2 regions of the Metabacillus sp. cB07 genome follow, and region 2 is predicted to be linked to the other one. Evidence: predicted binding sites of a transcription regulator. Region 2 holds the regulator's gene; the other holds the start of a gene.
What was found. The regulator CtsR, encoded in region 2, represses protease genes until heat stress. The targets are predictions, from matches to a motif close to ATGGTCAATAAAGGTCAAACA.
Positions count from the first base shown of each region.

Region 1: a site for CtsR is predicted at 5,028-5,048, ahead of clpP (ATP-dependent Clp endopeptidase proteolytic subunit ClpP). Genes of this name have one in related genera too.

Region 1 is NZ_CP069296.1:3,693,042-3,707,818, forward strand. Features, by position in the region: gene JOJ89_RS18915 (sugar-binding transcriptional regulator) at 1-127, opposite strand, end outside; gene JOJ89_RS18920 (glutaredoxin family protein) at 326-583, opposite strand; gene rpoN (RNA polymerase factor sigma-54) at 595-1,911, opposite strand; gene yvfG (protein YvfG) at 1,990-2,208, shown strand; gene JOJ89_RS21185 (peptidoglycan-binding domain-containing protein) at 2,378-2,773, opposite strand; partial or broken gene JOJ89_RS21190 (peptidoglycan recognition protein family protein) at 2,885-3,403, opposite strand; tRNA gene JOJ89_RS18940 (tRNA-Arg) at 3,604-3,679, opposite strand; gene JOJ89_RS18945 (STAS domain-containing protein) at 3,894-4,913, shown strand; gene clpP (ATP-dependent Clp endopeptidase proteolytic subunit ClpP) at 5,102-5,701, shown strand; gene JOJ89_RS18955 (HPr family phosphocarrier protein) at 6,559-6,816, opposite strand; gene whiA (DNA-binding protein WhiA) at 6,841-7,791, opposite strand; gene JOJ89_RS18965 (gluconeogenesis factor YvcK family protein) at 7,898-8,857, opposite strand; gene rapZ (RNase adapter RapZ) at 8,857-9,744, opposite strand; gene JOJ89_RS18975 (8-oxo-dGTP diphosphatase) at 9,802-10,260, opposite strand; gene trxB (thioredoxin-disulfide reductase) at 10,607-11,557, opposite strand; gene JOJ89_RS18985 (tetratricopeptide repeat protein) at 11,659-13,128, opposite strand; gene hisIE (bifunctional phosphoribosyl-AMP cyclohydrolase/phosphoribosyl-ATP diphosphatase HisIE) at 13,354-13,983, opposite strand; gene hisF (imidazole glycerol phosphate synthase subunit HisF) at 13,980-14,738, opposite strand; gene hisA (1-(5-phosphoribosyl)-5-[(5-phosphoribosylamino)methylideneamino]imidazole-4-carboxamide isomerase) at 14,735-14,777, opposite strand, start outside.
Region 2 is NZ_CP069296.1:98,447-113,223, forward strand. Features, by position in the region: rRNA gene JOJ89_RS00510 (16S ribosomal RNA) at 169-1,706, shown strand; rRNA gene JOJ89_RS00515 (23S ribosomal RNA) at 1,909-4,840, shown strand; rRNA gene rrf (5S ribosomal RNA) at 4,931-5,046, shown strand; tRNA gene JOJ89_RS00525 (tRNA-Val) at 5,079-5,154, shown strand; tRNA gene JOJ89_RS00530 (tRNA-Thr) at 5,184-5,259, shown strand; tRNA gene JOJ89_RS00535 (tRNA-Lys) at 5,277-5,352, shown strand; tRNA gene JOJ89_RS00540 (tRNA-Leu) at 5,367-5,447, shown strand; tRNA gene JOJ89_RS00545 (tRNA-Gly) at 5,455-5,526, shown strand; tRNA gene JOJ89_RS00550 (tRNA-Leu) at 5,537-5,625, shown strand; tRNA gene JOJ89_RS00555 (tRNA-Arg) at 5,641-5,717, shown strand; tRNA gene JOJ89_RS00560 (tRNA-Pro) at 5,723-5,799, shown strand; tRNA gene JOJ89_RS00565 (tRNA-Ala) at 5,815-5,890, shown strand; rRNA gene JOJ89_RS00570 (16S ribosomal RNA) at 6,050-7,583, shown strand; rRNA gene JOJ89_RS00575 (23S ribosomal RNA) at 7,787-10,714, shown strand; rRNA gene rrf (5S ribosomal RNA) at 10,805-10,920, shown strand; gene JOJ89_RS00585 (CtsR family transcriptional regulator) at 11,707-12,171, shown strand; gene mcsA (protein-arginine kinase activator protein McsA) at 12,187-12,732, shown strand; gene mcsB (protein-arginine kinase McsB) at 12,734-13,825, shown strand; gene clpC (ATP-dependent protease ATP-binding subunit ClpC) at 13,822-14,777, shown strand, end outside.

The DNA.
Region 1 (14,777 bases), 550 kb from region 2:
TCGATGAAAGGCTTCTTCTGCCGATCGGCTGCATCAGTCTTATGTACTGAAGGATCTGATATCGTTTTTGCATAACGAGAAGCAGATCAGGCAATAATTTTTTTTGGACTTCAATCAGTGATCTCATCGTATAAATTCCTTTCAAATAAGAAATGTGCCTTGATGCACGAATCTGCGCATCTAATTCCGGCTGACCTTTTTAACGAAATTTCTTATTTACTAAGAATCGCGGGACTTCATTTGTCCCTATATGACGTATTGTGTCCCACTGTCCGCAAAAAAAATCATCCCTGCTTCAATTCATATTCTAGCAGGGTGAATTCGCTTATTCAACTATTGTTTCTTGCTTTTTTTCAAGTAACCGCTTTCTTATTAATTCTTTTCTGATACGGCCGTATCCGATGATTTTTCCGTCACATTCTGCCACCGGTATCATCAGCTGATACTTCTCGAGCAGACCATCGTCTGAGTGAATATCGATGACCTGTATGTCCAGGTCTAAATCCGCTTTCAGCCCGTTTAATTCCACGATGGCCTCCTCACAAAGAGGGCAGCCTTCTCTTGAGTACACGTTTAAAATCATTCCAACACATCCTAATATCGTTTTCTTGCAGATGAAGATGCAATGCCAAGCTGATCTCTGTACTTGGCTACAGTCCGTCTTGAAACTTCGATTCCGTGTTCTTGTGAGAGGGTGTCTGCAATTCGCTGGTCAGATAGCGGAGACAGTTTATTTTCGCTCTCGATCATCTTTTGGATGAGTGATTTTACAGCCGATGACGTTATGTCCTGAGAAGTCTGCTCAAGGCCATTTGAAAAGAAAAACTTCAGTTCATACAGACCATGCGGTGTCTGTACGTATTTCTCCCTGACCGTTCGGCTTACCGTTGACTCATGCACGTCAATCACATCCGCGACGGCTTTTAGTGTCAGCGGTTTCAAAAAATGCCCGCCTTTTTCAAAGAAGTCCGTCTGTCTTCTGAGAATTTCATGCATCACTTTCAGCATGGTCGCTTTCCGCTGATTCAGTGTTTTCATCAGCCATTTGCACTGATTGAGTTTAGAAGAAAGATACTGCTTCACATCTGCATCATCAGTGGATGAAAAGGCAGCTTCATACGAAGAATTCACCCCGATTTTAGGTGAACTCTCTTCATTATACATCACTTGCCACTCTCCGCCGATTTTCTTTACGATCAGCTCCGGCACAATGTAGCTGTCATGGGCATGATGAAAAGCAAGGCCTGGACGGGGATGCAGCTTTTGGATAAAGTCCTGCACACTTTGTATCTCTTTCAGTTCCAGTTTCGTTTTTTTCGCAAGCTCTTTCCATGACTTTTCGGCAAAAAGATAAAAATAATCGCGGATAATCAGCTCTGCTGTCTGGTTGCGCTCAGGCAGCCGCAGCAGCTGAAGGTAGATGCACTCCTGCAGATTTCTGGCTCCCACACCTGCAGGATCAAGCTTTTGAAGATTTTCCAGCTGAAGCTGCAGTTCATCTTCGCTGATGCTGAATCGTTCTGCCAGCACCTGCAGATCTTCTTCTATATACCCGTTTGGATCCAGGGCCTGGATCAGAATGTGCAGCGCTTTTTTCTCCTGAGGCTGCATCTTCATGCCAAGCAGCTGAGATTCCAGATGCTGCTGCAGAGTCGCCGTCCTGCTCGCTGCATTTTCAAGCAAGTCTCCTTTTTTTGAGGCATTTGCCGTTTTGAGGGCCGAGGTATGATACAATACGCCTGAATCAGGCTTGTCTTTCACATCAATGAGGGGATTTTCAAGGGTAAGGTCCTCTATGTAGGACGCGAGTTCCATAGAAGAGTACTGAAGGAGAGTAATCGCTTGCTTTAGTTCCTGTGTCATATTCAGTTTTAAGGACTGCTCTTGAAATAAACCTGCTTTCATATCCATAGATCGTTCCCCCTGCTGTTCATTTTACACGAAAATGGTCCATCATTGAATGGAAGAAACTTCAAAGGAGAGATCAATATGAGCGAATTATTTTCAGTTCCCTATTTCGTACAGAATTTTAAAGAACATCTTAAACACAACGAGAACCAGATTCCTGAGCTTGATGCGATGAACCGGTATTACCGTTCGGTTGTTTCAACTCTTGTACAAGATCAGCTGACCAAAAATTCGGTTGTGCTGAAACGGATTCAAAATCTTGATGAAGCTTACAATAAGGTGAAATCCACCTTGAAATAATTACCTGTTCACAAAATGCGGATGATGATTTATCATTGGTTATGTTGAGTCGCCAAGCGCGGCAACATACACTTCTTGTCCAGTGCGGCTTACTGGACTGCTTACATACTATTCACATTCCATAAAAACATGCCCCGCCGAAAAACTCGGCGGGGCTTTTTTTGTTTTTTCAGCGGAACAGCCTTGCCCATGTTACAGGACCGACGATCCCGTCGACCTTAATTCCTTCTTTTCTCTGAAAATTTCTTACTGCCTGGGCTGTGACAGGGCCATAGATTGAATCGGCAGGAACACCCAGTTTCCTTTGAATTTCTCCAATATTGGAGCCTCTCATATAGGGACTCTTCAGTCTGTAAAGCGTTCCCGGGAACGGTTTCGGACGCCTCGGTTTCGCTCTGTTCAGCCTTCCAAATGTTTCAGGACCGACTATCCCGTCAACACGTATGCGCTGCTCCTGCTGAAATTGCCTTACCGCCGCCTCCGTTTCAGCTCCAAACGTTCCGTCTGCCCCGAATCTTGGAAGCGGGTACCCAAGGGAAATCAATTTTCTCTGCAAAAAAGTCACATCTGCTCCAGAATCCCCTCTTCTGAGTATCGTCGTGTCAACTTCACTGCCCGTCTCGCGTTCAGGCGGCTGGACTCTGATTGGCGGAGACGTGCTTTTGTCCCACGCATTATAATAGGCACGGACGTCTCTTAAAAACTGCGCGAACGTTACTCCGTTCGGTACAAGCCAGCTTTCAGGATCCGTGCGCCTTCGCGGGTCAAGCGTACTGTGTGCGACAATTTTAGTCGAAGGATCGAGATTAAATCTGCGGCAAAGGTACGCATGGTACCAGACATACCTGTCATATGCCTCACGGAAAACCCCCGTGCGGCAGAGCTCCACTCCAATGGCCGCATCATTTGCATCAGCCCCGAACAGACGGTTGTCCTCAGGATTTGTATACAAATTATGATAGGCTTTTTCATTCAGGGGAATAATCTCGAGAATTTTTCCATCATCTATAAATGTGTGGGCCGACGCACTCGGCTGTGAATTATTAAAATAGGCAAAATGATCATCTGCATCTGCAGAATTATTGGCGGTCTCGTGTGCAACAATAAAGAGCGGCCCGGACAGACCTGTTCCCGGTCTCGAGTTTCCAATTCGTATATAGCGCTGCTCAATCTGATATTTATCAGAAACACTCACTTTTATCACTCCTTTATATAGTAGATGATAGAGTGAGAGCTTTGGGAAAGGCTGTTATCCTGAGGCATGTGCCTGTTTTGGGGAAAATCTAGCTCCGGACCGCGAGACAGACAAGTTTGTGCTAGTTTTGAATGTCTGGTGTAAAAAACCCAATAAAAAAAGAGCTGCTCCCCTATGGGAACAGCTCTCTTGCAATTTGACGCGCTCGAGAGGATTCGAACCTCCGACAGACGTGGTACCGGAAACCACCGCTCTATCCAACTGAGCTACGAGCGCACGTATTAGCCAGTAGCGCTATTATACGACAAAACCGCTTCCTGTTTCAAGCGTTATTTTTCTTCGTGTCACGAAAGCCGCCTATTTCATGTACTCTCAAAATATACAGGTGTGCATCTTCTGTTGTATGATTAGAAAAACAGGCTTCATCACAGCGGTATAAAGGGTAAAGGGCTTATAGACAGAAGCAGCTGAATAAAGGAGATTAAACACTATGACTGACCGCTATTCAATAAATGTTAACGGTTCCTCTTTCGATTGGGATTTAAAGCAGGCAGCCTATCACTTCGAAGGAGATGAAGTCGTTTTATTCTGGATCAACACGGCCTTCAAAACATTCCTTGATTCAATTGAAGAGATCTCTGGAGAAAATGCCGCAAGACTGGTTCTTGAAACAGCCGGCTATCGCACAGGTGAAATTGTCAGCGACTTTTACAAGCGTTCAATCGGAAAAACAGAGGATATTTTGAAGAGCCTGCCGAATACATATGTTACAGCCGGTTGGGGTAAGACCACGATCGATGTCCTGTCCTATGACGAGTGCAGAGCTGTAGTGAGAATTGAAAACGGCTGGGAGTATAAGGTGAACAAAGCTCAGGGCAAAACGGTGGAAGGCTCGTTTCTGGCCGGTCACTGGGCCGGTGTTTTAAGCGGTCTGTTTGGGAAAACGGTCTGGTACAGAGTGCTGAAAAGCCAGACAAGCGGAGATCCTTATTCAGAATTTGAATTTTCGCCTTCCGGAATCACTCCTCAGCGGAATATCCGTTCCCTGATCCAGGAGCAGGAAAGGGCTGACATGCTTGCACTCGAACAAAGTGTTGCTAAGCGGACTGCAGATCTTGTTGATCTTGTGAAAGAGATTTCCTCTCCAATTATCCCGGTTCTGGACAACATCATCGTCCTTGCGATGATTGGAAGATACGACGAAGCGAGGGCTGAGGAACTTTTAACAAAAACTCTCTCAAACCTGCCAGAGTATAAAGCGACGTTCCTCATTCTGGATCTGACAGCCATCTCTCAAGTGGACGAGTTTACAATAGACTTGCTTCAAAAGCTTGTCCAGGCTTCCGCTCTTCTTGGAACATCGTGCATCTTAGTCGGCATTTCTCCTGAGCTAAGCATGAAAATTGTCAGCTCCCGGTATCAGATGCAGAACATTCCCTGCCTCTCTACGCTGAAACACGGCATTCACTACGCCTTGGCGCAGGAAGGACTGCATATTTCAAGAAAATAGTACCCTCTTCTTCTCAATCGTTTGAAAAAAAGAAAAATTGGGTAACATGGTTACAGTCACTAGCTCTGACATATACATAAGAGGGGCCTTAAACATGCTCAGGCGGCAGCGTTTCGTTTGACCTTTATTGACCTTAGTTGTATGATGAGAGTACATAAATTTACCTTTACTTTAAAGGAGGAAATACGATGAATTTAATTCCTACAGTTATTGAACAGACAAACCGCGGTGAACGTGCATATGACATTTACTCACGTCTTCTAAAAGACCGCATCATCATGCTTGGAAGCGGAATTGATGATAACGTTGCAAACTCAATCGTTTCTCAGCTTTTATTCTTAGAAGCAGAAGATCCGGAGAAAGACATTTCCATCTACATTAACAGTCCTGGCGGATCTATCACTGCCGGTATGGCCATTTACGATACAATGCAGTTCATTAAGCCGCAAGTATCAACAATCTGCATCGGTATGGCAGCTTCTATGGGAGCATTCCTTCTTGCAGCAGGCGCCAAAGGCAAGCGTTATGCCCTTCCAAACTCTGAAGTCATGATCCATCAGCCTCTTGGAGGAGCGCAAGGCCAGGCTACGGAAATTGAGATTGCTGCAAAACGCATCCTTTTCCTTCGCGACAAGCTTAATCAGATTCTTGCAGACCGTACAGGCCAGCCAATTGAAGTCATTGCGCGCGACACAGACCGCGACAACTTCATGACAGCAGAGCGTGCACTTGAGTACGGCCTGATTGACAAAGTCATGGACCGCAATACGTTAGCAGACAAAAAATAAGAAGTGTAAAAAGAACGGCATCGTGCCGTTCTTTTTTTATTTGGATTTTACATAAGAACGCAAACTACCTCTTTTACTAGTAAGATCTTGGGCATATGGCAATTGATTTGCTGTACTGGACTTGTTCAGCAGCTAAATCAGGCACCTGCGCAGTCCGGATTAACAGAGATCAGTGCGTTACATCCAACAATCAGTGCAATACTTCCAACTTCGAGCATTTTACAACCAACTTTGATTGAGTATCTACCAGCTTTCCCCGATTTACTACCAGCTCTCCGCACAAGCTCTAACTACCTCTTTTTCTAGCAAGATCTTGGGCATTTGGCAGTTGATTTACTGTCTGGATCTGTTCAGGCAGCTAAATCAGGCACCTGCGCAGTCCGGATTAACAGAGGTCAGTGCGTTACATCCAACAATCAGCGCAATACGACCAACTCCGCCTATTTTACAACCAACTTAGATTGCGTATCTACCAACTTTCCCTGATTTACAACCAACTCTCCATACGAACGCAAACTACCTCTTTTTCTAGCAAGATCTTGGCCATTCGGCAGTTGGTTTGGTGCACTGGACTTGTTCAGCAGCTAAATCAGGCACCTGCGCAGTCCTGATTTACAAAGATTAGTGCGTTACATCCAACAATGAGTGTAATACATCCAACTTCAAGCATTTTACAACCAACTTTAATTGCGTATCTACCAACTATCCCCGATTTACTACCAAATCCCCATACAGGCGCAAACTACCTCTTTTCCTAGCAAGATCTTGGCCATTCGGCAGTTAGTTTGCTCCACTGGACCAGGTCAGGCACCCGCAGCTAAACTTGCACCATAAAAAAAACGGCCCAAAGGCCGTTTTTATGCTTCCTGCTTTACGTATTCTGTTAAAACTTCGAGTGCTTCGTTTTCGTCGTGGCCTTCTGCAATCAGTGTGACGGTTGATCCTGAGCTGATGGCAAGGCTCATGAGCCCCATGATGCTTTTTGCGTTAACCTTTTTTCCATCCTTCTCAAGGAAGATATCTGATGCGTACCTGTTGGCCTCTTGTACAAATAATGCTGCGGGACGTGCTTGTAAGCCTGTTTTCAAACGAACTTCGACCTGTTTTTGAGCCATGTAAATCCCCTCTGCTTTCCCCTTTTATTTGATTGTTACCGGCTGGCCGTTTCTAAGCTGTTCTGCAATTTCGTCCAATTTTCTCAGGCGGTGGTTTATGCCTGATTTGCTGATTTTGCCGCTCGAAACCATTTCTCCGAGCTCTTTCAGCGTGACATCCTGGTACTCTACCCGCAGCCTTGCAATTTCGCTTAATTTATCAGGCAGAGCTTCAAGACCCATTTTTTCATCAATGTATTTAATATTTTCAACCTGGCGGATTGCAGCACCAATTGTTTTGTTTAAGTTAGCGGTTTCACAATTGACGAGCCTGTTTACGGAGTTTCTCATATCCCTCACAATGCGTACATCCTCAAAACGCAGCAGCGCCTGATGGCCTCCAATGATACTCAAAAACTCGGAGATTTTCTCCGCTTCCTTGAGATAGGTGATATACCCCTTTTTCCGCTCAAGTGTTTTGCTGTTCAGGTTAAAAACATTCATCAGCTCGCACAGTGCATCATTATGCTCTTTGTACAGAGAGAAAATTTCCAGATGATACGAGGATGTCTCAGGATTATTCACTGAACCTCCAGCAAGGAACGCCCCTCTGATATACGATCTTCTGCAGCACTTCTTTTTAACGAGATCTTCTGAAATACTTCTAATAAAGGTGAAATTCTCCCCAAGGATGCTTAAATCCTCCAAAATTTCACGGGCTTTTTCTATCAGCCGAACGATATAGACATTATTCTTTTTCAAACGCATTTTTTTCCGGACAAGCAGTTCAACAGAAACGTCATACTGCTTTTTTAAGAGAGTATAAATTCTTCTGGCTATTGCTGCATTTTCAGTCTGAATATCTAGAATCAATTTTCGATTCGAAAAAGAAAGAGAGCCATTCATCCGGATGAGTGCAGACAGTTCTGCTTTTAAACAACATGGTTTAAGTTCTATGTTAGTCAGTTCTTTTTTTGTTTCAGAAGCAAAAGACATCGTTCTGCACCCTCCAATCAGTATGAATGCATTCGTTTGCACTCTTTATTTTTTTGCCGTTTTCCGCGGATTGTCAGGAAAGGCTCCGCGGAAAGCCTGGGTCTTATCAAGTAATCATCTCATACAGGAGCTTTGCTACCTTTACGGTGTCATGCCGGATGACGTTATTTTCATAGGAGACAATCTTATCGTGGACAATTTCAAGCCCCAGTTCACGGAGTGCCTCGAGATCATAGTTTACCGGTTTTGCCAGTTCTTCTGCATATAATGCTTTCATCATATCAGGAATCACTTCATCATTCACTAATATTGTATCGATGAACTTGCATTTCATATGGTCATTGAGTGCTCTTACATGATCAGATGCTGTGTAATCAAGGGTTTCACCGGCCTGTGTCATCACATTGCAGATATACACTTTTTTGGCTTTCGCCTTGCACACTTCATCACCGAGTTTTGGCACGAGCAGATTCGGCAGGATACTTGTATAAAGACTTCCCGGTCCTATAAGAATCAGGTCTGCCTTCCGGATGACGTCAATTGCTTCCTCAAGGGGCTCAATCGTTTCGGGTGAAAGAAAGACCCGTTTGATTTTTTTCCCTGAGTAAGGAATTTTTGATTCACCGGAGACGATGGTGCCGTCTTCCATCTCTGCATGAAGCACAACGCTTTTGTTTGCAGCCGGAAGGACTTTTCCCCGGACATTCAGCACTTTGCTCATCTCGGTGACCGCGTGGAAGAAATCTCCCGTGATGTTCGTCATGGCGGCAAGGATCAGGTTCCCAAGAGAGTGCCCAGTCAGGCTGTTGCCTTTATTGAAGCGGTGCTGAAACAAATTTTCAACAAGGGGTTCCACATCTGAGAGCGCAGCTAACACATTGCGTATGTCACCTGGCGGCGGAATACTCAGTTCATCGCGGAGCCGGCCAGAGCTTCCGCCGTCATCTGCTACAGTCACAATCGCTGTAATATCCACAGGGTATACCTTTAAGCCCCGCAGAAGGACAGATAAACCGGTTCCCCCGCCGATGATGACTACATTTGGCCGTTTAGAAGGTGCTGTCATTAATGACGGCTTCTGCGCTCAATATCACGGTGTGATACGTGCGTCTGGTAATCGTTTTTGTAATGCTTCGCAATGTGTTCCGCCAATGTGACCGAACGGTGCTGTCCGCCTGTGCACCCGATCGCAATAACAAGCTGGCTCTTGCCTTCCCGCTTGTAGTAAGGCAGCATGAACGTCAGCAGATCAAGCACTTTTTCAAGGAACTTCTGCGTTTCCGTCCACTTTAGGACATAAGAGGACACTTCTTCTTCAAGTCCTGTTTTTGGCCTCATATGGTCGATATAGTGGGGATTTGGGAGGAATCTGACATCAAAAACCAGATCCGCATCAATCGGCACCCCGTATTTAAAACCAAATGAAAGCACATTGACCGAGAAGGTATGCTCGGCATCTTCCGCAAACTGCTTCAGAATTTTTTCTCTGAGTTCGCGCGGCTTCAGTTGTGATGTATCAAAAATAAGCTGTGCACGGCCTTTCAGTTCCTCAAGCAGCTCCCGCTCATTTTTGATGCCTTCAAGCGGCAGACCTGTCGTTGCAAGCGGATGGGATCTCCGTGTCTCCTTGTAGCGTGTCACAAGAGTTGCATCCTTTGCATCGAGGAACAGGATCTGCGGGCTGATCCACGTTGTCTCAGCTATATCATCAAGCGCCTGGAACAGACTTTCAAAGAACTCTCTTCCCCTGAGGTCCATTACCAGGGCAACCTTGTTCATCTTTGAACCCGATTCTTTCATCAGTTCAAGGAATTTAGGCAGCAGCGTCGGCGGAAGATTATCCACACAGAAATAGCCAAGATCTTCAAAGCTCTGAATCGCTACTGTTTTTCCAGCTCCGGACATGCCTGTAATAATGACCATTTTAATGTCCTGAACACTGCCTGTACTCATTTTGATTGCCTCCTCTCACATTCTCGTTACGTGTATATATTTGTATGTCTAAGCAGACTACTGCGGATCAAGGCGGTAGGCAAGCAGTTCAAAATCAGGAGTATATGTGAACGTGCCGTAGATCAAGCCTGCCCCCTTCATCATGAATTCAAGAATATGATGATCTCCCGGAGCCATCGGAAGCTCTGCGACTTCTTCAAGTGAATGCCACTTCAGCTTTCCTTCTTCGGACTGGTCCACATTTTCGCCCGTGAATTCAGTAGCGAAAAACGTAAACATCATCCATTCGGAAACAATTTCATTTCCTTCTTTAATAATAAAGGTAAAAATGCCTTTGATTTTTGGGTTTTTTAAATATATGCCTGTTTCTTCGCGATATTCCCGTATGACAGTGTCTTTAATTGATTCACCCTGCTCCATCTTTCCGCCGGGTGCCACCCACCATCCTCTTCTCGGTTTTTGCAGGAGAAGAATTTTATCGTCCTGTACTAATACGCAATTCGTCACTCTTTGCAAAACTCTTCACCTCTGGATTTAATCGGCAGGCCGTCATTGTTTTTCTTCCTTTTTATTATACTATTTTGCGCACAGCCCCACAATGAACGGGGGCTCCAGGCACCATTTTATTTTCTTGTTTTCTGCTGGAAATAGCACTTATGTATATATACGGCTTGTACGAAGGAATGTTTCAGTTTTTTGGACAAAAAAAAGGAGCACGGGAAAGGGCGCCCGTACTCAAAAAATATTTATAAAAGGGGGTCAATTACTATTTATATAGTACCCCATAATTATTTCAGTGGTGTTACAGGAGAGTTAAAACAGAGTTACGTTTTTATGAACTTGTTTAAAGCTTTAACGTCATTTAGTTTCCGGCTTTGATTTTTTCCATCAGTTCTTCTACGTAATGCTGTGCACTCTGGGCTGCAATAGATCCATCGCCTGTTGCTGTAACAATTTGACGAAGGGATTTTTCACGGATATCGCCTGCTGCAAAAATACCCGGCACCTTTGTTTCCATGCGGTCGTTTGTTTCAATATAGCCCTCTTCGTTTGTAATGCCGATCGCCTGGAATGGTTTAGAAAGCGGCAGCATGCCGATATAGATGAACACGCCGTCTGTTTTCATTTCTGTTTCTTCACCGGTTTCCGTATTAACAAGGGTGGCACTTCCTACCTTGCCGTCTTTTTCATTGATTTCTTTCACCGTATGATTCCAGATGAAATCAACCTTTTCGTTATCAAACGCGCGCTGCTGCAGAATTTTTTGAGCGCGCAGCTCATCGCGTCTGTGAACGATTGTTACTTTAGATGCGAAGCGTGTCAAGTACACACCTTCCTCAACCGCAGAGTCACCTCCGCCGATAACGATCAGCTCTTTGTTTTTGAAGAATGCGCCGTCGCATACCGCACAGTAGGAAACGCCGCGTCCGCCAAGCTCTTTTTCGCCCGGAACGCCGATTTTTTTGTATTCGGCACCTGTTGAGATAATGACGGCACGCGTTTTGTACTGCTTGCTTCCGGCAACAACGGTTTTGTATTCTTCGCCGTCGATAATTTCTTTAATGTCTCCGTAAGCATATTCAGCACCGAACTTCTTCGCATGATCAAACATCTTTGTTGAAAGGTCCGGTCCGAGAATATGGTCAAAACCCGGATAGTTTTCAACATCTTCCGTATTGGCCATCTGGCCGCCCGGCACGCCGCGCTCAATCATCAATGTTGAAAGATTTGCCCTTGACGTATATACAGCTGCTGTCATTCCGGCAGGTCCTGCACCGGCAATAATGACATCATAGATTTTTTCTTCAGACATCGTTCAATCACTCCTTGGATTCGCACAAATCATTCGTATACGGGACGTTGCTCCCATACTTCTATCCTATAAAAGATAAGGATTTCATGCCATTTATTTGCTCACGACCAGAGGTTCCGGATGTAAGCTGAATATTTGGACAGGGTTTTGCCGGATATGGAGTATTGCTTAGCCGTTTCCGTCTGTGTCACTTTATAGCCGTTTTCCTTCTTCCATACATACTCAAGTGCTCCTGCCCATGCAAGATGGTTGGTTAAAGGCAGCTCTTCTCGTTTTGCTTTCAGAGCCGTCTTAAAGAAAAACAAGTAAAGTCCTTCATTCAGACCCTCGTTGTTTTTGAAGAGAACCTGTGCTGCCTGGTAGGTGAATCTGGATTTCTCAGACACGCTTTTTTTAATCTCCCCATTAACATGCGCAATTGCAAGATCCATAAACTCTCTTTCGAATGCAGACTGGGGAATTTTTGATGTTTTAAAAACCTGAATTTGATCTGGCTGATTCGTTTCAGCTGCTAAAAAGATGGCCAGCAGACGCTCTTCAATCGGCATAGTCATCGGCCGCTCCACTGACACTGTATCTTTAGTCCACGGCTCTGATCCCTCTTTTTCGGGATTCATCTCAAGAACGCGGTCAAAGCAGCTTCTGGCAAACTGTTCTTTTCCGGTAAAATAAGCGGAATAAGAAAGCCAGTAGTAAAACGTTTCATCACCGTCAAACCCCTGTCTGTAGATCGCCTTCAGCCATTTATAAGCAAGCTCGTACTGTCCGACAAGAGCAAATGTCGCACCAAGCTTATATCTGTGTTCAAACAGAATCGGGTGGATTCTCCCCATGCGCTGCGCGAGCTCCTCCACTTTGTCATCTTGGCGCTCATAATAATAAAACACCATTAAGTTGCACAATGCATGAAGGTTGCCGGGATTTTTGTCCAGCACCATATCCAGGTGCTCTTTCGCCCGCTCGACATCTCCCATGTAAAAATAGGCCAGGGATAAATTGTTGTAAGCCGACCAGAACTCAGGAAAGTCTGCCGTAATTTCCTTCAGCAGGACAATCGCTTCTTCAAGCTTTCCGTTCTCAAGCAGGGATTTTGCTGCATCCTGCTTCACGATCAGTTCGTCTGAATCAGAAAACAGATCCTCCTCATCCGCGCTTTCAATTGTCAAAAGCTCAAGAAGATCCTCCGTTTCTTCGATAAACTCGCCGTTCGGCTCCTTAGTCTGGTATTCTGTCGCACATTTATAGGCTTCATGAAAAAGACCCAGATGCGCGTAATTATTGGCCATAAAGTAATGGCACTCTGATAACTCGCTATCAAGGTTTTTTAGAATATATGTTAAAAGCTCGTTTGATTGCTGATATTTTCCAAGTTCGGTATAGATGGCTGCAAGCTGGCTGAGCATCACGATATGATCCGGCTCAAGCTTTATGGCACGCTCAATCCACTTGCCCGCTCTTAATAGGTCTCGCTCCCGATAGGCTTTCATGCCCTTACGGTAAAAGTACTGTCCGTCTTGGAAGAAAGGGACAATCTGCGCTTTCTGTTCACTGTTGGTTGATTGTTTACCCACTGAAATCCTCCATTTCTTTACTTCTGCCGTAGGTTAGTATACCACACTGGGGAAGTACAACATAGCAGGTGGCAAAAATTAAAAGCTCTTGTCCTATCATGGTCAAAATAACAGCGCGGCAAACAATTTACAGGCAGAACAGGATGGTCCGCTTATACCTTTTTCCGCCGGGTTGGAGGGAACTTAACCTGTCTCACAACAAAAAAAGCCCCAAAATATAGGGCTTTACTTTGATGCATGACGCTCTTTCAATACACTCAGAACTTCATCGAGAGGCAGCTTCTGTTCTCTGAGGAGCACCATGAGATGAAACAGCAGATCGGCTGCTTCCCATTTCAGTTCCTCCGCGTCGCGGTTTTTGGCAGCAATAATGACTTCAGATGCTTCCTCGCCGACTTTTTTAAGGATCTTATCTACTCCCTCTGTGAAAAGGTAGGTTGTATAGGAGCCTTCAGGCATTTCAGCTTCGCGCTCTGCAATCAGCTTCTCTAAAGTGCTCAGGATGTTGAAGCGGTCAGGAACAGATTCCTGCGCCTTGCCGAACAGCGTTTCAGAAAAGCAGGAATAGGCGCCGGTATGACAGGCAGGACCTGCAGGCTTCACTAATACAAGAAGGGCATCCTGATCACAGTCATACTTCAGCCCCTCAACCTCCTGGGTGTTTCCTGAAGTTGCCCCTTTGTTCCAGAGCTCCTGTCTTGAACGGCTGTAAAACCACGTTTGCTTCGTATCGATTGTTTTTTGAAGGGATTCCTTGTTCATATAAGCAAGCGTAAGAACTTCTTTGCTTGCTGCATCCTGTACGATGGCAGGGACTAAGCCATTTTGATCGAATTTTACGGATTCCAGGTTCATCTGACTAACACTCCCTGCGTTTTTAAGTAGTCTTTTACTTCTTTTACGGACGTTTCTTTATAGTGAAAAATAGAAGCTGCAAGTGCGGCATCTGCTTTTCCCTCTTTAAATGCATCAGCAAAGTGTGCCGCATTGCCCGCACCTCCGGACGCAATCACGGGAACTGTTACAGCTTCGCTTACGATCCGGTTCAGCTTGAGATCAAACCCGCTCTTTTCTCCGTCGCTGTTCATGCTCGTAAGCAGGATTTCACCGGCTCCGCGCTTCACTGCTTCTCTTGCCCATTCGGTTACTTCCCAGGCTGTTTTCTCTCTTCCGCCATGTGTGTACACCAAATAAGTACCTGATTCCGCATCAAACCTTGCATCAATTGCAACGACGATGCACTGGGAGCCAAAAAAGCTGGCGCCTTCTGTAATCAGCTCCGGACGCAGAACCGCCGAAGTATTGACAGACACCTTATCGGCCCCTGCACGAAGGATTCGCTTCATATCCTCAAGGGAGTTGATGCCACCTCCAACCGTAAAGGGAATCGCAAGCTGCGCGGCTACGCTCTCCACGACGTCGGTCATCGTTTTTCTTCCTTCATGGGATGCAGAAATATCGAGGAACACTAGCTCATCTGCTCCCTCTTTGTCGTAGAACTTCGCCAGTTCAACAGGATCTCCAGCATCACGGAGCCCCAAAAATTGAATGCCCTTCACGACCCTGCCGTCTTTGACATCAAGGCACGGAATAATGCGTTTTGTGATCATGCCCGCTCCACCTCTTCCAGCGCTTCCGCCAGGTCAAAC
Region 2 (14,777 bases):
ACGGCGAGAAATAAAAAAAGTGAAAAGAGTGCTTGACTTAATAACTGAGATTTGATATTATTATAAAGCTGCTCTTGAAGCAAATGATCTTTGAAAACTAAACAAAACCAAAAGCGTACCAAACGTTTTAATTTTTTTAAGTCAGCAACATTTATGAGTCACAAATTTTCTTCGGAGAGTTTGATCCTGGCTCAGGACGAACGCTGGCGGCGTGCCTAATACATGCAAGTCGAGCGGACCTCTTCGGAGGTCAGCGGCGGACGGGTGAGTAACACGTGGGCAACCTGCCTGTAAGACTGGGATAACTCCGGGAAACCGGAGCTAATACCGGATACTATGTCAAACCGCATGGTTTGACATTCAAAGACGGTTTCGGCTGTCACTTACAGATGGGCCCGCGGCGCATTAGCTAGTTGGTGAGGTAATGGCTCACCAAGGCGACGATGCGTAGCCGACCTGAGAGGGTGATCGGCCACACTGGGACTGAGACACGGCCCAGACTCCTACGGGAGGCAGCAGTAGGGAATCTTCCGCAATGGACGAAAGTCTGACGGAGCAACGCCGCGTGAGTGATGAAGGTTTTCGGATCGTAAAACTCTGTTGTCAGGGAAGAACAAGTGCCGGAGTAACTGCCGGCACCTTGACGGTACCTGACCAGAAAGCCACGGCTAACTACGTGCCAGCAGCCGCGGTAATACGTAGGTGGCAAGCGTTGTCCGGAATTATTGGGCGTAAAGCGCGCGCAGGCGGTTTCTTAAGTCTGATGTGAAAGCCCCCGGCTCAACCGGGGAGGGTCATTGGAAACTGGGAAACTTGAGTGCAGAAGAGGAGAGTGGAATTCCACGTGTAGCGGTGAAATGCGTAGAGATGTGGAGGAACACCAGTGGCGAAGGCGACTCTCTGGTCTGTAACTGACGCTGAGGCGCGAAAGCGTGGGGAGCGAACAGGATTAGATACCCTGGTAGTCCACGCCGTAAACGATGAGTGCTAAGTGTTAGAGGGTTTCCGCCCTTTAGTGCTGCAGCTAACGCATTAAGCACTCCGCCTGGGGAGTACGGTCGCAAGACTGAAACTCAAAGGAATTGACGGGGGCCCGCACAAGCGGTGGAGCATGTGGTTTAATTCGAAGCAACGCGAAGAACCTTACCAGGTCTTGACATCCTTTGCCACTTCTAGAGATAGAAGGTTCCCCTTCGGGGGACAAAGTGACAGGTGGTGCATGGTTGTCGTCAGCTCGTGTCGTGAGATGTTGGGTTAAGTCCCGCAACGAGCGCAACCCTTGATCTTAGTTGCCAGCATTCAGTTGGGCACTCTAAGGTGACTGCCGGTGACAAACCGGAGGAAGGTGGGGATGACGTCAAATCATCATGCCCCTTATGACCTGGGCTACACACGTGCTACAATGGATGGTACAAAGGGCTGCGAGACCGCGAGGTTTAGCCAATCCCATAAAACCATTCTCAGTTCGGATTGCAGGCTGCAACTCGCCTGCATGAAGCTGGAATCGCTAGTAATCGCGGATCAGCATGCCGCGGTGAATACGTTCCCGGGCCTTGTACACACCGCCCGTCACACCACGAGAGTTTGCAACACCCGAAGTCGGTGGGGTAACCGCAAGGAGCCAGCCGCCTAAGGTGGGGTAGATGATTGGGGTGAAGTCGTAACAAGGTAGCCGTATCGGAAGGTGCGGCTGGATCACCTCCTTTCTAAGGATATGAGGTCGCTTTTGGTTTTTGTTTAGTTTTGAGAGATCATTCTCTCTATATGAAAGAAGGCGGTCATTCCTGATCTGCCGGTTGTTCTTTGAAAACTGGATAACGTAATTGATAACAAGTAATTCACTGAGATTACGCTTACCATAGTGATTTTCTTAGACTTTACAGTCTAAACAAACGATTGACCAATTTTGGTTAAGTTATGAAGGGCGCACGGTGGATGCCTTGGCACTAGGAGCCGATGAAGGACGGGACTAACACCGATATGCTTTGGGGAGCTGTAAGTAAGCTTTGATCCAGAGATTTCCGAATGGGGAAACCCACTGTTCGTAATGGAACAGTATCTTTACCTGAATACATAGGGTACTGAAGGCAGACCCGGGGAACTGAAACATCTAAGTACCCGGAGGAAGAGAAAGCAAATGCGATTTCCCAAGTAGCGGCGAGCGAAACGGAATCAGCCCAAACCAAGAGGCTTGCCTCTTGGGGTTGTAGGACACTCTATACGGAGTTACAAAGGAACGGGGTAGATGAAGCGGCCTGGAAAGGCCTGTCATAGAAGGTAAAAACCCTGTAGTCGAAACTTCGTTCCCTCCAGAGTGGATCCTGAGTACGGCGGGACACGTGAAATCCCGTCGGAATCCGGGAGGACCATCTCCCAAGGCTAAATACTACCTAGTGACCGATAGTGAACCAGTACCGTGAGGGAAAGGTGAAAAGCACCCCGGAAGGGGAGTGAAAAGATCCTGAAACCGTGTGCTTACAAGTAGTCAGAGCCCGTTAACGGGTGATGGCGTGCCTTTTGTAGAATGAACCGGCGAGTTACGATCCCGTGCAAGGTTAAGTTGATGAGACGGAGCCGCAGCGAAAGCGAGTCTGAATAGGGCGAATTAGTACGTGGTCGTAGACCCGAAACCAGGTGATCTACCCATGTCCAGGGTGAAGTTCAGGTAACACTGAATGGAGGCCCGAACCCACGCACGTTGAAAAGTGCGGGGATGAGGTGTGGGTAGCGGAGAAATTCCAATCGAACTTGGAGATAGCTGGTTCTCTCCGAAATAGCTTTAGGGCTAGCCTCGAGTATGAGAGTCTTGGAGGTAGAGCACTGATTGGACTAGGGGCCCTCATCGGGTTACCGAATTCAGTCAAACTCCGAATGCCAAAGACTTGCTCCTCGGGAGTCAGACTGCGAGTGATAAGATCCGTAGTCAAGAGGGAAACAGCCCAGACCGCCAGCTAAGGTCCCAAAGTATACGTTAAGTGGAAAAGGATGTGGAGTTGCTTAGACAACCAGGATGTTGGCTTAGAAGCAGCCACCATTTAAAGAGTGCGTAATAGCTCACTGGTCGAGTGACTCTGCGCCGAAAATGTACCGGGGCTAAACGTATCACCGAAGCTGCGGACTGTTCTTTCAGAACAGTGGTAGGAGAGCGTTCTAAGGGCGTCGAAGCCAGACCGGAAGGACTGGTGGAGCGCTTAGAAGTGAGAATGCCGGTATGAGTAGCGAAAGAGGGGTGAGAATCCCCTCCACCGAATGCCTAAGGTTTCCTGAGGAAGGCTCGTCCGCTCAGGGTTAGTCGGGACCTAAGCCGAGGCCGAAAGGCGTAGGCGATGGACAACAGGTTGATATTCCTGTACCACCTCCTCACCATTTGAGCAATGGGGGGACGCAGGAGGATAGGGCAAGCGCGCTGTTGGATATGCGCGTCCAAGCAGTTAGGCCGGGAAGTAGGCAAATCCGCTTCCCATATAAGGCTGAGCTGTGATGGCGAGGGAAATTTAGTACCGAAGTTCCTGATTCCACACTGCCAAGAAAAGCCTCTAGCGAGGTGAGAGGTGCCCGTACCGCAAACCGACACAGGTAGGCGAGGAGAGAATCCTAAGGTGAGCGAGAGAACTCTCGTTAAGGAACTCGGCAAAATGACCCCGTAACTTCGGGAGAAGGGGTGCTTTTTAGGGTGAATAGCCCTGAAAAGCCGCAGTGAATAGGCCCAGGCGACTGTTTAGCAAAAACACAGGTCTCTGCGAAGCCGCAAGGCGAAGTATAGGGGCTGACGCCTGCCCGGTGCTGGAAGGTTAAGGGGAGAGGTTAGCGCAAGCGAAGCTTTGAACCGAAGCCCCAGTAAACGGCGGCCGTAACTATAACGGTCCTAAGGTAGCGAAATTCCTTGTCGGGTAAGTTCCGACCCGCACGAAAGGCGTAACGATCTGGGCACTGTCTCAACGAGAGACTCGGTGAAATTATAGTACCTGTGAAGATGCAGGTTACCCGCGACAGGACGGAAAGACCCCGTGGAGCTTTACTGCAGCCTGATATTGAATTTTGGTACAGCTTGTACAGGATAGGTAGGAGCCTTGGAAGCCGGAGCGCAAGCTTCGGTGGAGGCATTGGTGGGATACTACCCTTGCTGTATTGAAATTCTAACCCGCAGCCCTTACCGGGCTGGGAGACAGTGTCAGGCGGGCAGTTTGACTGGGGCGGTCGCCTCCTAAAATGTAACGGAGGCGCCCAAAGGTTCCCTCAGAATGGTTGGAAATCATTCGCAGAGTGTAAAGGCACAAGGGAGCTTGACTGCGAGACCTACAAGTCGAGCAGGGACGAAAGTCGGGCTTAGTGATCCGGTGGTTCCGCATGGAAGGGCCATCGCTCAACGGATAAAAGCTACCCCGGGGATAACAGGCTTATCTCCCCCAAGAGTCCACATCGACGGGGAGGTTTGGCACCTCGATGTCGGCTCATCGCATCCTGGGGCTGTAGTCGGTCCCAAGGGTTGGGCTGTTCGCCCATTAAAGCGGTACGCGAGCTGGGTTCAGAACGTCGTGAGACAGTTCGGTCCCTATCCGTCGTGGGCGCAGGAAATTTGAGAGGAGCTGTCCTTAGTACGAGAGGACCGGGATGGACGCACCGCTGGTGTACCAGTTGTCTTGCCAAAGGCATCGCTGGGTAGCTATGTGCGGAAGGGATAAGTGCTGAAAGCATCTAAGCATGAAGCCCCCCTCAAGATGAGATTTCCCATCACATTTGTGAGTAAGAACCCTGAAAGATGATCAGGTTGATAGGTCTGAGGTGGAAGCGCGGTGACGTGTGGAGCTGACAGATACTAATCGTTCGAGGACTTAACCACAGTCTAACTAAGCGTAAATTGCACGTGAATCTTGTTATCAAACGTTACTCAGTTTTGAAAGAATAACTCTTTCAACAAAAATGCATATTGTCTGGTGATGATGGCAAAGAGGTCACACCCGTTCCCATGCCGAACACGGAAGTTAAGCTCTTTAGCGCCGATGGTAGTTGGGGGTTTCCCCCTGTGAGAGTAGGACGTTGCCAGGCTGTATGTTTATAAGAGCACGCAAGTGCTGTATGGAGGATTAGCTCAGCTGGGAGAGCATCTGCCTTACAAGCAGAGGGTCGGCGGTTCGAGCCCGTCATCCTCCACCATATGATTTTATGACATGCTTTTTATAAATGCCGGTGTAGCTCAATTGGTAGAGCAACTGACTTGTAATCAGTAGGTTGGGGGTTCAAGTCCTCTCGCCGGCACCACTAGGTTTGTTATATATGTGCCATTAGCTCAGTCGGTAGAGCATCTGACTTTTAATCAGAGGGTCGAAGGTTCGAGTCCTTCATGGCACACCATTTTTCCTTAATATGCGGGTGTGGCGGAATTGGCAGACGCGCTAGACTTAGGATCTAGTGTCTTTGACGTGGGGGTTCGAGTCCCTTCACCCGCATGATATTGCGGAAGTAGTTCAGTGGTAGAACACCACCTTGCCAAGGTGGGGGTCGCGGGTTCGAATCCCGTCTTCCGCTCTTTGAATACGCCGGGGTGGCGGAACTGGCAGACGCACAGGACTTAAAATCCTGCGGTAGGTGACTACCGTACCGGTTCGATTCCGGTCCTCGGCACCACACACATTTTTATATGCGCCCGTAGCTCAATTGGATAGAGCGTTTGACTACGGATCAAAAGGTTATGGGTTCGACTCCTATCGGGCGCGCCATATTACGGGAAGTAGCTCAGCTTGGTAGAGCACTTGGTTTGGGACCAAGGGGTCGCAGGTTCGAATCCTGTCTTCCCGACCATTTCCATTTTTATTCGGGGCCTTAGCTCAGCTGGGAGAGCGCCTGCCTTGCACGCAGGAGGTCAGCGGTTCGATCCCGCTAGGCTCCACCAATTAATTTTAAAAAAGTTGTTGACTTAACCAGTCGGCAATGGTATGATTTAAAAGTTGCTCAACTGGGCAGCAAATGATCTTTGAAAACTAAACAAAACCAAAAGCGTACCAAACGTTTTGAATTTTTTAAGTCAGCAACATTTATGAGTCACAAATTTTCTTCGGAGAGTTTGATCCTGGCTCAGGACGAACGCTGGCGGCGTGCCTAATACATGCAAGTCGAGCGGACCTCTTCGGAGGTCAGCGGCGGACGGGTGAGTAACACGTGGGCAACCTGCCTGTAAGACTGGGATAACTCCGGGAAACCGGAGCTAATACCGGATACTATGTCAAACCGCATGGTTTGACATTCAAAGACGGTTTCGGCTGTCACTTACAGATGGGCCCGCGGCGCATTAGCTAGTTGGTGAGGTAATGGCTCACCAAGGCGACGATGCGTAGCCGACCTGAGAGGGTGATCGGCCACACTGGGACTGAGACACGGCCCAGACTCCTACGGGAGGCAGCAGTAGGGAATCTTCCGCAATGGACGAAAGTCTGACGGAGCAACGCCGCGTGAGTGATGAAGGTTTTCGGATCGTAAAACTCTGTTGTCAGGGAAGAACAAGTGCCGGAGTAACTGCCGGCACCTTGACGGTACCTGACCAGAAAGCCACGGCTAACTACGTGCCAGCAGCCGCGGTAATACGTAGGTGGCAAGCGTTGTCCGGAATTATTGGGCGTAAAGCGCGCGCAGGCGGTTTCTTAAGTCTGATGTGAAAGCCCCCGGCTCAACCGGGGAGGGTCATTGGAAACTGGGAAACTTGAGTGCAGAAGAGGAGAGTGGAATTCCACGTGTAGCGGTGAAATGCGTAGAGATGTGGAGGAACACCAGTGGCGAAGGCGACTCTCTGGTCTGTAACTGACGCTGAGGCGCGAAAGCGTGGGGAGCGAACAGGATTAGATACCCTGGTAGTCCACGCCGTAAACGATGAGTGCTAAGTGTTAGAGGGTTTCCGCCCTTTAGTGCTGCAGCTAACGCATTAAGCACCCGCCGGGGAGTACGGTCGCAAGACTGAAACTCAAAGGAATTGACGGGGGCCCGCACAAGCGGTGGAGCATGTGGTTTAATTCGAAGCAACGCGAAGAACCTTACCAGGTCTTGACATCCTTTGCCACTTCTAGAGATAGAAGGTTCCCTTCGGGGGACAAAGTGACAGGTGGTGCATGGTTGTCGTCAGCTCGTGTCGTGAGATGTTGGGTTAAGTCCCGCAACGAGCGCAACCCTTGATCTTAGTTGCCAGCATTCAGTTGGGCACTCTAAGGTGACTGCCGGTGACAAACCGGAGGAAGGTGGGGATGACGTCAAATCATCATGCCCCTTATGACCTGGGCTACACACGTGCTACAATGGATGGTACAAAGGGCTGCGAGACCGCGAGGTTTAGCCAATCCCATAAAACCATTCTCAGTTCGGATTGCAGGCTGCAACTCGCCTGCATGAAGCTGGAATCGCTAGTAATCGCGGATCAGCATGCCGCGGTGAATACGTTCCCGGGCCTTGTACACACCGCCCGTCACACCACGAGAGTTTGCAACACCCGAAGTCGGTGGGGTAACCGCAAGGAGCCAGCCGCCTAAGGTGGGGTAGATGATGGGGTGAAGTCGTAACAAGGTAGCCGTATCGGAAGGTGCGGCTGGATCACCTCCTTTCTAAGGATATGAGGTCGCTTTTGGTTTTTGTTTAGTTTTGAGAGATCATTCTCTCATATGAAAGAAGGCGGTCATTCCTGATCTGCCGGTTGTTCTTTGAAAACTGGATAACGTAATTGATAACAAGTAATTCACTGAGATTTACGCTTACCATAGTGATTTTCTTAGACTTTACAGTCTAAACAAAACGATTGACCAATTTTGGTTAAGTTATGAAGGGCGCACGGTGGATGCCTTGGCACTAGGAGCCGATGAAGGACGGGACTAACACCGATATGCTTTGGGGAGCTGTAAGTAAGCTTTGATCCAGAGATTTCCGAATGGGGAAACCCACTGTTCGTAATGGAACAGTATCTTTACCTGAATACATAGGGTACTGAAGGCAGACCCGGGGAACTGAAACATCTAAGTACCCGGAGGAAGAGAAAGCAAATGCGATTTCCCAAGTAGCGGCGAGCGAAACGGAATCAGCCCAAACCAAGAGGCTTGCCTCTTGGGGTTGTAGGACACTCTATACGGAGTTACAAAGGAACGGGGTAGATGAAGCGGCCTGGAAAGGCCTGTCATAGAAGGTAAAAACCCTGTAGTCGAAACTTCGTTCCCTCCAGAGTGGATCCTGAGTACGGCGGGACACGTGAAATCCCGTCGGAATCCGGGAGGACCATCTCCCAAGGCTAAATACTACCTAGTGACCGATAGTGAACCAGTACCGTGAGGGAAAGGTGAAAAGCACCCCGGAAGGGGAGTGAAAAGATCCTGAAACCGTGTGCTTACAAGTAGTAGCCCGTTAACGGGTGATGGCGTGCCTTTTGTAGAATGAACCGGCGAGTTACGATCCCGTGCAAGGTTAAGTTGATGAGACGGAGCCGCAGCGAAAGCGAGTCTGAATAGGGCGAATTAGTACGTGGTCGTAGACCCGAAACCAGGTGATCTACCCATGTCCAGGGTGAAGTTCAGGTAACACTGAATGGAGGCCCGAACCCACGCACGTTGAAAAGTGCGGGGATGAGGTGTGGGTAGCGGAGAAATTCCAATCGAACTTGGAGATAGCTGGTTCTCTCCGAAATAGCTTTAGGGCTAGCCTCGAGTATGAGAGTCTTGGAGGTAGAGCACTGATTGGACTAGGGGCCCTCATCGGGTTACCGAATTCAGTCAAACTCCGAATGCCAAAGACTTGCTCCTCGGGAGTCAGACTGCGAGTGATAAGATCCGTAGTCAAGAGGGAAACAGCCCAGACCGCCAGCTAAGGTCCAAAGTATACGTTAAGTGGAAAAGGATGTGGAGTTGCTTAGACAACCAGGATGTTGGCTTAGAAGCAGCCACCATTTAAAGAGTGCGTAATAGCTCACTGGTCGAGTGACTCTGCGCCGAAAATGTACCGGGGCTAAACGTATCACCGAAGCTGCGGACTGTTCTTTCAGAACAGTGGTAGGAGAGCGTTCTAAGGGCGTCGAAGCCAGACCGGAAGGACTGGTGGAGCGCTTAGAAGTGAGAATGCCGGTATGAGTAGCGAAAGAGGGGTGGAGAATCCCCTCCACCGAATGCCTAAGGTTTCCTGAGGAAGGCTCGTCCGCTCAGGGTTAGTCGGGACCTAAGCCGAGGCCGAAAGGCGTAGGCGATGGACAACAGGTTGATATTCCTGTACCACCTCCTCACCATTTGAGCAATGGGGGGACGCAGGAGGATAGGGCAAGCGCGCTGTTGGATATGCGCGTCCAAGCAGTTAGGCGCGGAAGTAGGCAAATCCGCTTCCCATATAAGGCTGAGCTGTGATGGCGAGGGAAATTTAGTACCGAAGTTCCTGATTCCACACTGCCAAGAAAAGCCTCTAGCGAGGTGAGAGGTGCCCGTACCGCAAACGACACAGGTAGGCGAGGAGAGAATCCTAAGGTGAGCGAGAGAACTCTCGTTAAGGAACTCGGCAAAATGACCCCGTAAACTTCGGGAGAAGGGGTGCTTTTTAGGGTGAATAGCCCTGAAAAGCCGCAGTGAATAGGCCAGGCGACTGTTTAGCAAAAAACACAGGTCTCTGCGAAGCCGCAAGGCGAAGTATAGGGCTGACGCCTGCCCGGTGCTGGAAGGTTAAGGGGAGAGGTTAGCGCAAGCGAAGCTTTGAACCGAAGCCCCAGTAAACGGCGGCCGTAACTATAACGGTCCTAAGGTAGCGAAATTCCTTGTCGGGTAAGTTCCGACCCGCACGAAAGGCGTAACGATCTGGGCACTGTCTCAACGAGAGACTCGGTGAAATTATAGTACCTGTGAAGATGCAGGTTACCCGCGACAGGACGGAAAGACCCCGTGGAGCTTTACTGCAGCCTGATATTGAATTTTGGTACAGCTTGTACAGGATAGGTAGGAGCCTTGGAAGCCGGAGCGCAAGCTTCGGTGGAGGCATTGGTGGGATACTACCCTTGCTGTATTGAAATTCTAACCCGCAGCCCTTACCGGGCTGGGAGACAGTGTCAGGCGGGCAGTTTGACTGGGGCGGTCGCCTCCTAAAATGTAACGGAGGCGCCCAAAGGTTCCCTCAGAATGGTTGGAAATCATTCGCAGAGTGTAAAGGCACAAGGGAGCTTGACTGCGAGACCTACAAGTCGAGCAGGGACGAAAGTCGGGCTTAGTGATCCGGTGGTTCCGCATGGAAGGGCCATCGCTCAACGGATAAAAGCTACCCCGGGGATAACAGGCTTATCTCCCCCAAGAGTCCACATCGACGGGGAGGTTTGGCACCTCGATGTCGGCTCATCGCATCCTGGGGCTGTAGTCGGTCCCAAGGGTTGGGCTGTTCGCCCATTAAAGCGGTACGCGAGCTGGGTTCAGAACGTCGTGAGACAGTTCGGTCCCTATCCGTCGTGGGCGCAGGAAATTTGAGAGGAGCTGTCCTTAGTACGAGAGGACCGGGATGGACGCACCGCTGGTGTACCAGTTGTCTTGCCAAAGGCATCGCTGGGTAGCTATGTGCGGAAGGGATAAGTGCTGAAAGCATCTAAGCATGAAGCCCCCCTCAAGATGAGATTTCCCATCACATTTGTGAGTAAGAACCCTGAAAGATGATCAGGTTGATAGGTCTGAGGTGGAAGCGCGGTGACGTGTGGAGCTGACAGATACTAATCGTTCGAGGACTTAACCACAGTCTAACTAAGCGTAAATTGCACGTGAATCTTGTTATCAAACGTTACTCAGTTTTGAAAGAATAACTCTTTCAACAAAAATGCATATTGTCTGGTGATGATGGCAAAGAGGTCACACCCGTTCCCATGCCGAACACGGAAGTTAAGCTCTTTAGCGCCGATGGTAGTTGGGGGTTTCCCCCTGTGAGAGTAGGACGTTGCCAGGCACGCAGAAAAAAGGACAGCAGAGATGCTGTCCTTTTTTTGTTGTTCAAAATGAGGATAATAGATAGCTGAATCGTACCCTCCAAAACTGTAAAACGATATCCGAGGGTAAGCAAACGTCCGAATCGTACCCTTCAAAACCGTAAAACGATACCGGAGGGTAAGCAAAAGCCTGAATCCTACCCAGCAAAGCCGAAAAAATGATATCAGAGGGTAAACAAAAAGCCTGAATCCTACCCACCAAAACCGATAAAATGAAATCAGAGGGTAAGCAAAGTCCCAAATCCTACCCAGCAAAGCCGGAAAATCGATATCGGAGGGTAAACAAAAGCCTGAATCCTACCCACCAAAACCGATAAAATGACATCAGAGGGTAAGCAAAGTCCCAAATCCTACCCAGCAAAGCCGAAAAATCGTTATCAGAGGGTAAGCAAATGCACCAATCATACCCTTCCAAACCGCAAAACAATCTCACAAGCTAACGACTCGTCCCCATGCCGCATACACAATTATTCTTGCACAGAAAAGCTGCGTTTAATGGATCCAGGTCAGAAAAACAGCTCATCATTACCGATTCCTGACGTATACATAAAGTATTATCCTTCCTCCACCTTCCCTTAATTACTCTTCCCAATTAAAATAATGCGGCAAATTCTGTTTAAAAACGTTTCACTGCCGTTAATAATGGAAATAGATAGATGAGCAGTTATGAGTTGAAAAAAAGGTTCGTTCGTTTTATATTAGTGTTAAAGTCAAATATAGTCAAAGTCAAGTTAGGGGGAGGCGGAGTGCGTAACATCTCGGATGTCATTGAACAGTATTATTTGAAGCAGGTGCTTACGACTAGCGGCAAGGAGATCGTCGAAATCAAAAGAAGCGAAATTGCGGATAAGTTTCAGTGTGTGCCTTCACAGATCAATTATGTCATCAATACCCGTTTTACGATTGAAAGAGGATATATCGTAGAGAGCAAAAGGGGAGGCGGCGGCTACATTCGGATCATTAAGGTGAAATCGAATGATGCTGCGCATTTAATTGATCAGATCATGGGCATTATTGACAGGCGGATCTCGCAGTCATCTGCTGAAGATCTCATTTTAAGGCTTGTAAGTGAAGATGTCATTTCAGAACGGGAAGCAAAGATCATGCTGAGTGTGATTGACAGATCCGTTTTATATATTGAACTGCCGCACAGGGATGAATTGCGGGCAAGAATGATAAAGGCCATGCTGACTTCCTTGAAATATCGATGAGAGCAGGTGACAGACTTGATATGCCAGGAATGCAATGAGAGACCGGCAACATTTCATTTTACGAAGGTTGTAAACGGGGAAAAAACTGAGGTTCATATTTGTGATAAGTGTGCGCAGAACAACAGTTCCATGTTCATTGACACCAGCACGGGATTTTCTATTAATAACTTGCTGGCAGGCCTTTTGAACATGAATACATCCGTTTCCGAGTCAAAGCAGGATGTTTTTAAAAAAAATGAAGTTCTGCAGTGTCCCGGCTGCGAGATGACGTTCCAGCAGTTTACAAAAGTGGGGCGGTTCGGATGTTCCGAGTGCTACCGGACGTTTAAAGATCAAATTAACCCGATTTTAAGAAGAGTTCACAGCGGCAATACGGTGCATGCGGGAAAGATTCCAGAGCGAATTGGCGGTAGCATTCACATCCGCAAACGAATAGAGTTATTAAAACAGAATCTAAAAGAACAAATTCAGCAGGAAGAGTTTGAAAAGGCTGCTGAAATTCGGGATGAGATCCGTTCGCTTGAACTTTCGTTAAAAAGTTCCAGAGGGGGTGAATCCTGATATGTCACTTCAGCAGTTTATTAACCAGGCGATGAGTGCCTGGATGAGCAAGGATGGGCCAGATTCAGACATTGTTCTCAGCAGCCGTGTCAGACTGGCAAGAAACATTGAGAAGTACAGGTTTCCGACTTTTGCTTCGAATGAAGAGCTGCAGGGAATTCTCTCTCTTTTTGAAGAGACGTTTGCCGATAGAAGCGTAGATGAGATCGGCAAGCTTGAAATGCTCCGCATGGATGATTTGCAGCCTATTCAAAAAAGGGTGCTCGTCGAAAAGCATTTAATCAGTCCGAATTTAGCAGAGGATTCTTCGTTCGGCGCGTGTTTGCTGTCTGAGAATGAAGAGGTCAGCATCATGCTGAATGAAGAGGATCATATTCGCATTCAGTGTCTGTATCCAGGTCTGCAGCTGAAAGAAGCTTTAAAAGCAGCGAGCAGGCTTGATGACTGGATGGAAGGTTCGGTTGATTATGCGTTTGATGAACAAAGAGGATACTTAACAAGCTGCCCGACAAATGTGGGAACAGGGCTGAGGGCGTCGGTGATGATGCACTTGCCGGCTCTTGTGCTCACACAGCAGATGAACAGAATTATTCCGGCTATTAATCAATTAGGTCTGGTTGTTAGAGGAATTTACGGGGAAGGCAGCGAAGCATTAGGTAACATCTTTCAGATTTCCAATCAGATTACTCTCGGCAAGTCTGAGGATGATATTGCAGAAGATCTGCTGAGTGTGGTGCACCAGCTGATTGAAAAAGAGCGCTCTGCACGGGAGGCTTTATATAAAACGTCGCAGGTGCCGCTTGAGGACCGTGTGTTCAGATCCCTGGGCACGCTGACATACAGCAGGATCATTGAATCCAAAGAAGCAGCAAAATGTTTATCAGATGTGAGACTGGGAATTGATTTAAATATCATCAAAGATATTTCCAGAAATATTTTAAATGAGCTGATGATCCTGACTCAGCCGGGATTTCTCCAGCAGTACTCCGGAGGGGCATTGCGCCCGGATGAACGGGACATTAGAAGGGCTTCATTAATCAGAGAAAGACTAAACCTTGAAATGGTCAGAAGGATGGAGGATGATGAAGAATGATGTTTGGAAGATTTACTGAACGCGCTCAGAAGGTTCTTGCATTAGCACAAGAGGAAGCCGTCCGTCTTGGACATAACAATATCGGCACAGAGCATATTCTTCTCGGTCTTGTTAGAGAAGGTGAGGGCATCGCTGCAAAAGCGCTGACAGCTCTTGGCCTTGGATCAGATAAAATTCAAAAAGAAGTGGAGAGCCTCATCGGCAGAGGACAGGAAATTTCACAGACGATACACTATACTCCCCGAGCTAAAAAGGTGATTGAGCTTTCCATGGATGAAGCGAGAAAGCTTGGACATTCATACGTAGGAACAGAGCACATTCTTTTAGGTCTTATCCGCGAAGGTGAAGGTGTGGCTGCGCGGGTGCTTAATAACCTCGGTGTAAGCTTAAATAAAGCACGCCAGCAAGTGCTGCAGCTTCTTGGCAGCAATGAGTCGGGCTCAGGCCACCAGAGCGGATCGATGAACAATGCCAATACGCCGACTCTGGACAGTCTTGCACGCGATCTGACGGCCATTGCTCGCGAAGGCAGTCTTGACCCTGTCATTGGGCGAAGCAAAGAAATCCAAAGGGTCATTGAAGTTCTAAGCCGCAGAACGAAAAACAATCCTGTTTTAATCGGGGAGCCTGGTGTCGGTAAAACGGCGATCGCAGAAGGCCTTGCCCAGCAGATCGTGAACAATGAGGTACCTGAGATTCTCCGCGACAAGCGTGTTATGACACTTGATATGGGTACTGTTGTTGCCGGTACGAAATACCGCGGCGAATTTGAAGACCGTCTGAAAAAAGTGATGGATGAAATTCGCCAGGCAGGAAATATCATCCTGTTTATCGACGAACTTCATACACTGATCGGTGCAGGAGGCGCTGAGGGGGCAATTGATGCTTCCAACATTCTTAAGCCTTCGCTTGCAAGGGGAGAGCTTCAGTGCATCGGGGCCACTACACTTGA